DNA from 3 places in the Gehongia tenuis genome. Region 1 is predicted to be linked to each of the others. Evidence: a T-box and tRNA genes for the amino acid it is inferred to sense, from the RefSeq annotation. Region 1 holds a T-box; the other regions hold tRNA genes.
The links. The T-box of region 1 lies ahead of metG (methionine--tRNA ligase). A T-box ahead of a tRNA ligase gene usually reads a tRNA of that ligase, here a tRNA-Met.

Region 1 (4,264 bases):
TTCTCACAATACCCGTCGATTTCATAAAGTTCGCCTCCTAAGTCAAAATTCGACATTATTGATGAGGTTATCATACCAAGCATTATGGAAAAAGTCAATGAATATTTTTCTATAAAATGGAATTCATACAGTAAAACAGGAAAAATACAAGACTATCTGTAAGGTTCTGAAAATCCCTCCAGCATACATAGTTTTAGGTGGAGGAGATTGTCTATGATGAATGCACTTTGGGGCAGCATGATTTTGGCCAGCATCGTGTTCGCCCTTTTGAGCGGAAGACTGGATCTGGTGACCGATGGTGCGCTGGACGGGGCGTCGGCCAGCGTGGAGGTGGCGGTGACGCTCCTTGGCGTGTACGCCCTTTGGCTGGGGGTTCTAAAAATTGCGGAGCGGGCCGGACTGGTGGAGGCTATTGCAAAGAAGATGCGGCCGCTGATGGCGCGGCTCTTTTCCGGCGTACCTAAAAATCATCCCGCCATGGGACACATCTCCATGAACCTTCTGGCCAACGTGCTGGGCATGGGCGGCGCGGCCACGCCCTATGGGCTCAAGGCCATGGAGGAGCTGCAGCGGCTCAATCCCCATAAAGATACGGCCACCCATGACATGTGCATGCTGCTCATCGTGAACGCCTCCTCCATTCAGCTCATCCCCATGACCATCATCGGAATCCGAAGAGCCGCTGGAAGCGCGGCGCCGGCGGAGATCATCGGCAGCACCCTTCTGGTCACCCTGGTCAATACGGTGCTTGCCATCATTCTTGGCAAGATCATGGCGGGGAGGAGAGGCCGATGAAGCTGGTAACTTACATATCCGGCGGCTTCGTGGCCTTCTTCATTGCCTTTGTGGTCATCTACGGCATGGTGAAGCGGGTTCCCATCTTCGACACCTTCATTGAGGGCGCCAAGGAAGGGCTGTCCACCGTGATCACCATTCTGCCCTATCTTGTAGCCATGCTGGTGGCGGTCGAGATGCTGAAAAGCTCCGGTGCGCTGGATGCGCTGGTGAGCCTTTTGGCTCCGCTGCTTTCCTTCGTGGGGATCCCCATGGATCTGGGGCCCCTTCTGCTCATGCGGCCCTTCTCCGGAAGCGGCGCCACGGCCATTTTTACCCAGCTTGTAGAGGCGGTGGGCCCCGACTCCTACACTGGACGGCTGGCGTCCACGGTAATGGGCTCCTCCGAGACCATTCTTTACGCGGTGGGTCTCTACTTTGGTTACGTGGGTGTGAAGAAAACCCGCTACACCGTGCCCGTATCCATGCTCAGTGAATTCGTGGGGATCGTGTTTGCTGCATTTCTCTGCAAGACCATGTTTGGGCTATAAAAGCCTTGTTCTTGGTGCAAAGTTGTCGTATAATGGGACCTACGGCCAAGAAAATTGGGAGGCAGATAAGAGATGAGAGTGGACGTTTTTTCAACCCATGCCAATTTGGTGGAGCGATGCGTTCGTGACCGTACGGCCATTGTGATTGATGTGCTTCGGGCCACCAGCTGTATGGTGACGGCCCTCAGCAACGGCGCCAGGGAAGTGATTCCGGTGGAGGATGTGGAGGAGGCCCTCAAGATGGGAGGCCGGCTCGGCCGGGAGAATGTGCTGCTGGGCGGGGAGCGAAACGCTCTTTTGATCCCGGGTTTTGATCTTGGGAATTCACCCCTGGAATACAGCGGGGAGAAGGTTCGGGGCAAGGTTATCGTGGCGACCACCACCAACGGCACCCGGGCCATTCGCCGGGCGAGAACCAGCGGAGCCAGAAGGATTCTGGTGGGAGCCTATCTGAACGCTCGTGCGGTGGCAGACAGGGTCCGGGATGAGGACGAGATCGCCATCGTGTGTTCCGGTACGGCGGAACGATTCTCACTGGACGATGTGATGGCCGCAGGCTCCATCATTGCGGAGCTTCGGGAGCTGGGCGTAAAGCTGGAACTGGACGATCTTGGCTATAACGCGCTGTTCCTTTACGATCAGTACAAGCGCCATCCCGAGGATCTGCTGCTGCATTGCGGCCACTATCGGCGGCTGGTGGAACTGGGTTTCGACGACCTTACCTACTGCTTCACCCAGAACAAGCTGGACGTGGTTCCCAGTTACGATGAGGACGGCGCCATTCGTGCGCATTGACAAAGAGGGTATAGCCTCGATATAATAGGATAAACTAGCAGCATATCTTAAAAAGGTGATGACGGGAAGAGTACTTTTGCCAAGGCGCCTTGAGCGAGCCGGGAGGGTGCAAGCCGGCGGCGGCCAGCAGGAGGAACATGGTCCCTGAACCGCGGGGCCGAAGCTTTTAGGCCCTGCCGGGAACGCCCGTGACAGCGTGCGGCGATGATGGTCGCCCATAAGCCCGAATGCGGGAAAGCAGGGTGGTACCGCGAGTTGAACCTCGCCCCTACAGGGGGGTGGGGTTTTGTTTTTTTACGAAGATAAGGAGGACAGGCATGGAAAAGAACACTTTTTATGTAACGACCCCCATCTATTATCCGTCGAACAAGCTGCATATCGGCAACGCCTACTGCACCACGGCGGCGGATGCCATTGCCCGTTTCAAGCGGCTGACCGGTTATGACGTGATGTTTTTGACCGGCACCGATGAGCACGGCCAGAAGATCGAACGAATTGCCCGGGAGAAGGGCATGGAGCCCATCGACTATGTGGACGGCATCGTGGCTTCCATCAAGGATCTTTGGAAGCTGATGGATATCTCCTACGACGATTTCATTCGCACGACGGAGCCCCGGCATATGCAGGCGGTTCAGAAGATCTTCAAGCGCCTGTATGATCAGGGCGATATCTACAAGAGCGAGTACGAGGGCTGGTACTGCAGCCCCTGCGAATCCTTCTGGCTGGAGCGGCAGCTGGTGGACGGCAAATGCCCCGACTGCGGGCGGCCGGTGGAACGGGTGAAGGAGGAGTCCTATTTTCTCCGCCTGTCCAAGTATCAGGACCGCCTGATCGAATACATCAACACCCATCCCGATTTCATTCAGCCGGTTTCCCGCAGGAACGAGATGCTGAACAATTTCCTGCTGCCCGGTCTGGAGGATCTGGCCGTGTCCCGCACCTCCTTCTCCTGGGGCATCCCGGTGGAGTTCGACCCGGGACACGTGGTGTACGTGTGGCTGGACGCCTTGACGAACTACATCACGGCCCTTGGCTATTTGGGCGAAGACGACAGCAAATTCAAAAAATACTGGCCGGCGGACGTACATTTGGTGGGCAAGGAGATCGTTCGCTTTCACACCATCATCTGGCCTATCGTGCTCATGGCCTTGGGTCTGCCCCTCCCCAAGCAGGTGTACGGCCACGGCTGGCTGATCCTGGACGGCGGGGAGAAAATGTCCAAATCCAAGGGCAACGTTATCGACCCGGTGGTGCTGGTGGAACGGTACGGCCTGGATGCTATCCGCTATTTCCTGCTCCGGGAGATGCCTCTTGGCAGCGATGGCGTTTTCACCAACGAGATTCTCATCAAGCGCATCAACACGGATTTGGCCAATGACCTTGGCAACCTGGTCAGCCGCACGGTGGCCATGATGGAGAAGTACTTTGATGGCAGCATCCCCTCCGTGGGTCCGGTCACCGAGTTGGACAAGGATCTGCAGCACCTTTGCATGGGCACGCCCCAGAAGGTGGAGGAGCTTATGGACCAGTGGCAGCTCTCCGCCGCTTTGGGGGAGATCTGGAAGCTGGTGGCCCGGTGCAACAAGTACATCGATGAGACGGCGCCCTGGGCCCTGGCCAAGGACGAACAGCAAAGGGAGCGGCTGGCGACGGTGATGGTGCACCTGGTGGAATCCATCCGCACCATCGGCATTCTGATCAGCCCGTTTATGACCAAGACCCCGGCCAAGATCTTTCAGCAGATCGGCATCGAGGAAGGCCACATGACCGCTTGGGATACGGTGCGCCAGTTCGGCGTGATTCCAGCGGGCACCAAGGTGAAGAAGGGCGAGGCCCTGTTCCCGCGGCTGGATATGGCGAAGGAACTGGAGGCCCTCGATGGGATCACTCCGGGACAGGCCCACATCAAGGGTGCGTCCCAAAAGAAGAAGGAAGCGGCCAGGAAGCAGGAAGCCCAAAGGCCGGAGGAGCCGAAAAAGGACGGGAAGATCACCATCGACGACTTTGCCAAGGTGGAGATGAAGGTGGCGAATGTCCTCGCCTGCGAGGCGGTGGAAGGCTCGGAGAAGCTTTTGAAGTTCACCCTCAAAGTGGGGGAGGAGCAGCGCACCGTGGTCTCCGGCATCAAGAAGTGGTACCCTGAA
Region 2 (4,264 bases), on a different contig from region 1:
CGCTCCACCTTGCCCTGGCGCAGGATGTAGGAGGACACGGCGCCAATCTTGACAAAGTTGGCCTGGCCTTCCACCAGATCCATGAGGCAAAGGTCCACCGTGGAAAAGACTTCATCCACACTGCGGAGCAGCAGAACCTGGTTGATGGTGCTGAAAATGACATCCTCCGTGAAGCCCGATTCATAGAACTGTTCCAGCAGGGATAGGGTGGCCGCCGATTCCTTCTGAGCCCTTGGACCGGAGCCCATACCATCCGAGAGTGCCATGAGATACCGGCCGTCCCGGAGCTGTCCAAAGGAATAGCTGTCCCCGGACACCTCGTCCAGCGCTCTTCTGGCGATGCCCGTCATCACCTCGTAGACCGGCGCTTCCTCCAAGATGATCTCACAGGTCCCCATCTGGGGCCGGCAGGGGCCTTGAGCGATGCGCATGGGCCGTTCCATGGCGGCACTCACCGCCTGCACCACCCGCTTGTGGCAGCTCACCGGCGTGCGGCAGGAAGGCACCTCCAGAAATACACTGAATCTGCCGCCGACGGTTTGCTGAACGCACACCTGCTTGCAGTAAACGCCGTCCTTGTCCAGCTCCTGAACGATGCGCATTTCCTTGGCAGGATCAAAACGGATGGATAGATCGAGCTCCTCGGCCAGGCCCCGGACCACGTTGCCCACGCCTTTCAGCTGCTGACCCACCAGCATCCGGCTTTGTACCAGATGATCCTCCCATTCCTTGCGGGAGCGTTCCTCAGCCGTCACGTCCTCCATAACCTTGATAAGCTGATTTAGGCGGTAGCACTGCTTTTGGAAAGCCTCCGGAGCCATGATCGTGCTTCCGATTCCCTGCTTTTGAATGCGCTCCCAGAGGAGCTGAATGGGCGGCGCCGCATAGGGGGCGCTCTCCCGCCAGCACCAGCTTGCCTTGGCACAGCCCCGGCAGGCGCAGTAGGCCACGCGCTTGAGGGCGGGCTGTTTGGGCGGCACCTGGGTAACCATCTCCTCGAAGGCATCCCCCATCTGACCAAAGATTCCGGAGAACTCCCTGAGCCGTGTCACCCCCATACGCTGTGTTCGGTTCATGACCTGCTGCTGGCGGAGCGCACGCTGGGCGCTGCCATCCATATACACCGACAGCTTGTCCATCCAGTTCTTGGGGATCACTGCGAAAAAAGCGGCGGCACACAGCATATCCGCCAGGGAGAGCAGCACCTGCGTGGACGAGTTGAGAAAAAACGTGATCACCGTATTGGTGAGAATAAAGCAAAACATCATACCCCAGCGCTTGAGGGGCCGCGCCGCACCCGCTACAAAGGCACTGGCGCAAAAACTGGCCATGGTGGCAGCATCCATCTTGCCGGAAAGCACAAAGAGCATGGACAGCAGAATAGCGCTCCCGCCGGCGATGCCCGGTCCCGCCACGAAGCCCGCCGACAGGACCAGTGTGAAGGCAAGGATGTTTCTGAGATGAACGCCCCACAGCGTGATATCAAGGCCCAGAAACAGCACCCCGGCAAAGATAAGCAGATAGGCTGTTTCCTCCGCCGTCAGAAAGTTGCGTTTGGTGTCCTTAATGGCTCTCAACGCACCCTGGAACACGAAGATCATCAGCCCGCCCATACCCGCTGCCGCCAGGGTGACCAATTTATCGAACACCAGCGGGGAAGCAAAAAGCATCCGCGGCAGATAGAGCACCACAAAAAACACCGCCACAAAGCCAAGGGTGGGCTTGCGCTTGATATGCCGCAGGCCAAAGTGGGTGGCGGCCAGCATGACAGGCACCAACGCATCGCTCCATGCGCCAAAGCCTCCGCCGATGACGGCGCCCAAAGCCGCGCCAATGGCCATGGGATACACCGGCGTTCCCGCAAGCATGGCCGCGGCAACCGCCGCCGCGCCAAAACTGCCCGCGGCGCCCATCATGGACGCCTGTCCCAAAAACAGGCTTATTACCAGCCAAAGCGCCTCCCAGAGCACCTCACGGCGCAGAACAAATGGCGTCCTGGATGTTTTCATTCGTATAACGGACATGACCCACAATCCCCTTTTACTTGATTTCTACTTCATTATAAGGGGATCGGTCGACGGCATTTTGTCAACTGGTGGTACCGGAAAGACCCAATCGTGCGACACAAGCGTCTCTTTCTCATCAGGTATCCCATTCAATCCCGCCTGTTCGGGATATTTCCCATGTTTTCGCACGCGAATCCCAAGGGATTTATTTTGCAAGATTTTCTCTGGAATCTAGGATCACGGATTGCGTTATGTAAACATATTGCCAGCCGCTCCTGACTCGCCTTTTAAAATCCCATCCGGGACGATGTCCGCCACAGCTGTCTTGATGAATGCGCTTTCGGTCCAGGTTTGCGGTTCTGATTCTATTCATAGGCCATTGCAAGGAAACAGCACAATAGGCATAAAAAAACGGGACAAGCAAATGCTTGTCCCGACATGGTAGCGGCGAGTGGGGTCGAACCACCGACACTACGGGTATGAACCGTATGCTCTAGCCAACTGAGCTACGCCGCCATGTTGTTGACACGGTGATTATTTTAACATTGTCCAAGCCCCGTGTCAATACTTTTCTAATTATTCCTCATGGGATAGGTCTTCATTCCATGTACCCAAGGCTTCCCTGCCCTTCTCACTGAGGGCATAGCTGCCGCGGCCCACCCGGACAAACCAGCCATAGGCATTCTTCTGCAGGACGGTTTCACAGGCCAGCAGATTCCGTGCCCGCAGCTGTCTCAGGGTTTGAGGACCCTGCGCCAGGGCTTTGGCCACCAGGAAGGATTTTTGCCGATAGACGGTCATGATGGGCACGCCCACGCTGCCTCCCACGTTGACGTCCCCTTCCCGGCCGGAAAATTCTTCAAAGATCTTGGTTCTGCGCCGGGGATTGAAGCGCTGGACCGAATCCACGGCTTTGGCTTCAAACATCAGCTGTACCGCAAGCTCACCCAGCATATCCTCGCCCACAAGGAGCAAACCGATGCCAAGACGCTTCAGCAGAGCACAAATCTTCTGCCACCGGGCGGTGTAGAGGGTTCTGCCCCGCTTGGGCACCGCCACATAGACGTAGTCCATGTACTGCTGCCGGTTGCTGGCTTGTAAGAGCAGATCAAAGTTGATATTGAGTTTGAGTTCAATGGCCACCATGTGGTTGTCCCTTACCGCCAGGACATCCACGTAGTTGACTTCCGCTTTCACATCATAGCCCTGAGCCTGCCAAAACTGTCGTACTGGCACATAAAGATCCCGCTCATTTTTCAGGCGGCTTGGGCAGGATTTCACTTTCCGGTATGCTGGATCCATATTCTCTCCTATACTAGAAACAGGGGCCTGTGATCATCACAAGCCCCTGCTATCTTAATTCAAAGCCTGAGCAAGGTCGTCGATAATGTCCTGAACGTCCTCAATACCCACGGAAAGGCGCATAAAACGATCGGTAATGCCCAGCTTCAGCCTGGCCTCCTCAGGCACGGAAGCATGGGTCTGCGTCAGGGGATAGGTGATCAGTGTCTCGGTTCCGCCGAGGCTTTCCGCAAACATGATCATCTTCACATTCTCGATCACCCGATGCACCGTCTCCACGCTGTCCACGGTGAAGGAAAGCATGCCGCCAAAACCGCTGGCCTGGCGGCTGGAAATCTCATAGCCGGGATGATCGGGGAAACCCACATAGTACACTTTCTCCACCCGGGGATGGTTCCGCAGCCATTCGGCCACTTTCCGGGTGTTCTCCTCGTGGCGCTGCATGCGAAGGGCCAAGGTCTTTATACCCCGAAGGATCAGCCAGCTGTCCAAAGGCGCAAGGCCCGCACCCTCGGTGCCCACCATGAGCTTAAAGTGCTCGGCCAATTCGGGATCTTTGACCACGATGAGCCCGGCCATGGTGTCATGATGTCCGCCCAGGAACTTGGTGGCGCTGTGCAGTACAATATCGGCACCCAGATTCAGGGGTTTTTGCAAATAGGGGGTCAAAAAGGTGTTGTCCACAACCGTATAAGCGCCATGTGCTTTGGCGATCTTGGCGATGGCCGCGATATCCGCGACCTTCATGGTGGGATTGGTGGGCGTCTCCACAAACACCAGCTTGGTATTGGGTCTCATCGCCGCTTCGATGGCATCAAGATTGCCGGGGTCCACAAAGGTGAATTCAACCTTATAGCGGGACCAGATCTTCTCAATCATGCGGTAGGTGCCGCCATACACGTCATCGGAGATAACGGCATGATCCCCGGCGGAAAGCAGAGAGAACACGGCCATAT
Region 3 (4,264 bases), on a different contig from region 1:
GAAGGGTATTTATATGCTGTGGAATACAGTGATGGAGATACCTCTTCGGGCAAAGGCGGGCTGTTTTCCAGGCTGTTTAAATAAACCATGTTGTTTTCCACTTACAATCAGCCGGCGGTTTTTATGGCGGCGGTATACGCAGGATTGGTGATGGGGTTCGTATACGATCTTTTCCGTGGAATCAGCCACGTCTTTCATTTTAAAGCGTTCATGACTGGGTTGATGGATCTGCTGTTCTGGGTTCTGGCGGTTGCGGTGGCTTTTGTGGTGCTGTATGTGGGGGACCAGCGGGAGATTCGTTTCTTTGCTCTGCTGGGATTTGGACTTGGCGGACTGCTCTATGCTCTTGGTATATCCTCGGCTCTCCGCTGGATGGGCGGTCAATTGGTCAGTTTTCTCAAAAGGGCACTGCGCAAGGTGGCTCACTGGCCCTTCATACAACGAATTTTTCGTTAATGAAGGAATTCGAGAGAATGCGTCGAATTCGATAAGGACACATCTTTTATGAAGGGCCGGAGATACATGCAGCTTGTTCAAAAGATCCGAAAACACTGGAAACCCATCGTGGCGTGCCTTATTGCCGTTTATGTGACGGTAACGCTGGTACAGCAGCAAATCCAGATGGGTGAACAGAAGAAAACCATGGCTGGCATCAATGCGCAGATTGAGGAAGCCCAGATGGAAAACGAACGGATTGAACGGACCATTGATTCCACCTCCAGCGACGAATACATCGAACAGGCGGCCCGTCAGCAGCTGGGCTGGGTGAAGGATGGGGAGATTGTCTTTTTACCGAAAAATGGGCAGGATCTCCAGGGTGACAATACCGGTGAATGATTTGGAACCGCTTGACAAAGCGGGCCTTGTCTTTCTATAATAAATAAAGTTAGGAACAACTGAAGGGGTTACGAAGGGGGATATTTGTGGCCGTCGAAGAAGGAACGATTTTGGAGGGTACCGTTACGGGGATCGCCGCGTTTGGTGCGTTTGTGCGGTTGCCGGACGGAGAATCGGGCATGGTGCATATTTCGGAGGTTGCCGACGCCTATGTCCGCGATATCAACGACTTTTTGAAGGTTGGCGATACGGTCAAGGTGAAGGTGCTGCCCGGCCATAACGGCAAGATCAGCCTTTCCATCAAGAAGGCCAATCCGCCCAAGAAGCCTTCCAGTAAGCCCATGGATATTGATTGGCGGAGCAGCCGTTCCAATGCGTCGTCTGGACCCGCTTCCTTTGAGGATTTGATGAGCAAATTCATGAAGGACAGCGAGGAAAGACTGCTGGACGTGAAGCGCAGCCAGGATCATAAGCGCAGCGGATACGCGAAACGATGATTGAAAAACGTTCCTTCGGGAACGTTTTTTTGTTGGAGGCATTCATGAATAGAAGAGCTGTCATAGATGTGGGCTCCCATGGTGTAAAGCTTTTGGTTGCCGAACGAACTCGACAGGGTTGGACCACATTGCTGAAGGATGTGGTGGTCACTCGACTGGGAGATGGCGTGGATCGTGCAGGCCGGCTGGGGGAGGAGCCCATGAACCGAACCCTGGACGGCATCTCCCAGCTTCAGCAAAAAGCGTTTTCTTTAAGACCGGAAGGTATGGATATCTATGCCACATCGGCCATGCGGGATGCCGTAAATCGTGAGGAATTCTGCGGCCGCCTCCAGGCGCGCACAGGGCTCAAACTGGAGATTCTCTCAGGGGAGCAGGAAGCGGAACTGGCCTACCGGGGCGCACTGGATGATCAGGATGGCGGTGTGCTGGATCTTGGAGGCGGCAGCCTTGAGGTGATCGTTGGTCAAAAGGGGAAATTGGTGCTGCAAAAAAGCCTGCAGCTTGGCGCAGTGCGAGCTCAGGATGCGCTGGATCTCCCGGACCGTCCCGGTGATGAGGGCATAACCAAAATCCAAAGCTGGGTGCGGAATACTCTGGATCGGCAGCTCCCCAATCTTGCGGAACAAAATATTGATGTTTGGACTGCGGTCGGCGGTACAGCAGCCAGTATTGCATCGATGGATCAGGGCCTGGCGGTCTATGATTCCAAAAAGATTCAGGGCTGCCTGATATCCTTGCGGAGAATGGAAGAATGGGCGCGCCGCCTTGCAGCTATGGACCTGGAGGAACGCCGGCATGTCAGGGGACTGATGCCCCAGCGTGCCAGAGCCATTGTGCCGGGTATCGTTATCCTTGCTTCCTTTATGCGGTATAGTGAGACCAATGTTTTACGCATCAGCGACCGCGGTTCTATGGAAGGATATCTGCTGGGAAAAATTAAATGTTGAAGTTGATGATTTATTTCTTGACAAGATGCCATGCTATTGATAAAATAGATATTGCTCTCGTGAGAGGGCGATGATTGACGCGGGGTAGAGCAGTCTGGTAGCTCGTCGGGCTCATAACCCGGAGGTCGTGTGGTTCAAATCCCACCCCCGCAACCATCTCCGGTTACTCCATTGAGGTTCTCAATGGAGTAATTTTTTTTGTCGTTTTCTGGCATCAGTATTATTACTATAATTAGTATTGACTGGAATACTTGTAATATTTAGTGGCCCATAGTATTATAAGAATAGTTGATATTTCTCCCATTCACACCGTTGTCCTACCCCGTGGCTAGGGGGATCATAATAGATACTTAAGGGAGGTAAAAGAGATGGAGACCAATGTAGTTCAACCCAATCAGCAGGGCTCAACCGCACCTGTTGGACAATTGAGGACGAACAGGGGCCTGCTCAAGTACATTCTTTTGTCCATCGTGACCCTCGGCATCTATGGCATCGTAGTCATGTCATCCATTTCCAATGATATTAACGTAATCGCCAGCCGCTATGATGGAAAGCGGACCATGCATTACTGCCTGCTTATTTTTCTGGTCTCCTGGATCACTCTGGGCATTGGATACTTTGTATGGTTTCACAAAATCAGCGGTCGTATTGGCAATGAGTTGTTGCGGCGTAATATTGGCTACCCTTTCAGCGCGGGTTCCTTCTGGGGATGGAATGTGCTGGGAGCGTTCATTATCGTCGGTCCTTTCATTTATCTTCATAAGCTTTTGAAGGCCATGAATCTGCTGTCCGAAAACTACAATGTGAACGGTTGATTCCGTTTTTTGAACCGACAATCCAGAAAAAGAGTTTGGACGTTGTCCAGACTCTTTTTTATAAATCATGGGTGAAAAGGGCATACTATAGTTTGACAAATATTTAACGATGAAGTATAGTAGCGGTGGAAGCTTAAGATTGACAAAGGAGATGGAGTATTATGGGTATCTTTGATGGAAAAGTCGCGATTATCACCGGCGGTGGCAAGGCGAAATCCATCGGCTATGGAATCGCTGTGGCTTATGCCAAGGAAGGCGCCGATCTGGTCTTGACGGGGAGAAATGAGCAGAAGCTTCTGGATGCCAAGGAGGAGTTGGAGCGTTTATATGGGATCAAAGTTCTGGCTTTGCAGGCGGAGGTGACACCCAGCGATGAATCGGAAGATATCGTCAAGGAAGTGGTCCAAAAGACCATAGATACTTTTGGAAGAATTGACGTTCTGATCAACAATGCTCAGGCTTCTGCATCAGGGATTCCGCTTTCCATGCAGTCCAAGGATCATTTTGATCTGGGTATCTATTCAGGATTGTATGCGACCTTCTATTATATGCGTGAATGCTATCCCTATTTGAAGGAAACGGAGGGTTCCGTGATTAATTTTGCATCGGGCGCAGGATTGTTCGGCAATGCCGGACAAAGCTCCTATGCGGCGGCTAAGGAGGGTATCCGCGGACTTTCCCGGGTGGCGGCCACGGAGTGGGGCAAGGACAATATCAATGTCAATGTGGTTTGTCCTTTGGCCATGACTTCTCAGCTGGAGAATTTTAAGAAGGGCTATCCCGAAGCCTATGAGAAAAATCTGCGGGCCGTGCCTATGGGCCGTTTTGGTGATCCGGAAATCGATATAGGCCGCGTCTGTGTCCATCTGGGGTCCCGGGATTTCAAATATATGTCCGGCGAGACCATCACCTTGGAGGGCGGTATGGGACAGCGCCCGTAACATAGTACGGATTGCGCCATTCGGATTTATCCGGTGGCGCAATTTTTATGGGTATTTTTGCGTTTTTGATCCGGGGAGCCTATAATGAAAGGGCAGGAATAAGGAGGCGGCTATGAGATTACCGGAATTGTTGGCACCGGCAGGGAGCTGGGATGCTATGACGGCGGCGGTGCAGAGCGGTGCGGATGCGGTTTACCTGGGTGCGCAGGGTTTTAATGCCAGGG

Region 2: it encodes a tRNA-Met, which carries the amino acid that the T-box ahead of metG (methionine--tRNA ligase) is inferred to sense. The anticodon was not compared.
Region 3: it encodes a tRNA-Met, which carries the amino acid that the T-box ahead of metG (methionine--tRNA ligase) is inferred to sense. The anticodon was not compared.

Annotation. Positions count from the first base shown of each region.
Region 1 is NZ_JACRSR010000001.1:13,697-17,960, forward strand. It holds gene H8696_RS00075 (AbrB/MazE/SpoVT family DNA-binding domain-containing protein) at 1-25, opposite strand, end outside; gene H8696_RS00080 (nucleoside recognition domain-containing protein) at 214-795, shown strand; gene H8696_RS00085 (spore maturation protein) at 792-1,325, shown strand; gene H8696_RS00090 (2-phosphosulfolactate phosphatase) at 1,398-2,120, shown strand; T-box leader at 2,170-2,393, shown strand; gene metG (methionine--tRNA ligase) at 2,423-4,264, shown strand, end outside.
Region 2 is NZ_JACRSR010000005.1:78,085-82,348, forward strand. It holds gene spoIIE (stage II sporulation protein E) at 1-2,024, opposite strand, end outside; tRNA gene H8696_RS10315 (tRNA-Met) at 2,446-2,522, opposite strand; gene H8696_RS10320 (DUF2161 family putative PD-(D/E)XK-type phosphodiesterase) at 2,583-3,308, opposite strand; gene H8696_RS10325 (trans-sulfuration enzyme family protein) at 3,363-4,264, opposite strand, start outside.
Region 3 is NZ_JACRSR010000002.1:15,263-19,526, reverse strand. It holds gene yabP (sporulation protein YabP) at 1-84, shown strand, start outside; gene yabQ (spore cortex biosynthesis protein YabQ) at 88-456, shown strand; gene H8696_RS06115 (FtsB family cell division protein) at 505-837, shown strand; gene H8696_RS06110 (S1 RNA-binding domain-containing protein) at 924-1,334, shown strand; gene H8696_RS06105 (Ppx/GppA phosphatase family protein) at 1,379-2,284, shown strand; tRNA gene H8696_RS06100 (tRNA-Met) at 2,363-2,440, shown strand; gene H8696_RS06095 (DUF4234 domain-containing protein) at 2,653-3,099, shown strand; gene H8696_RS06090 (SDR family NAD(P)-dependent oxidoreductase) at 3,261-4,040, shown strand; gene H8696_RS06085 (U32 family peptidase) at 4,153-4,264, shown strand, end outside.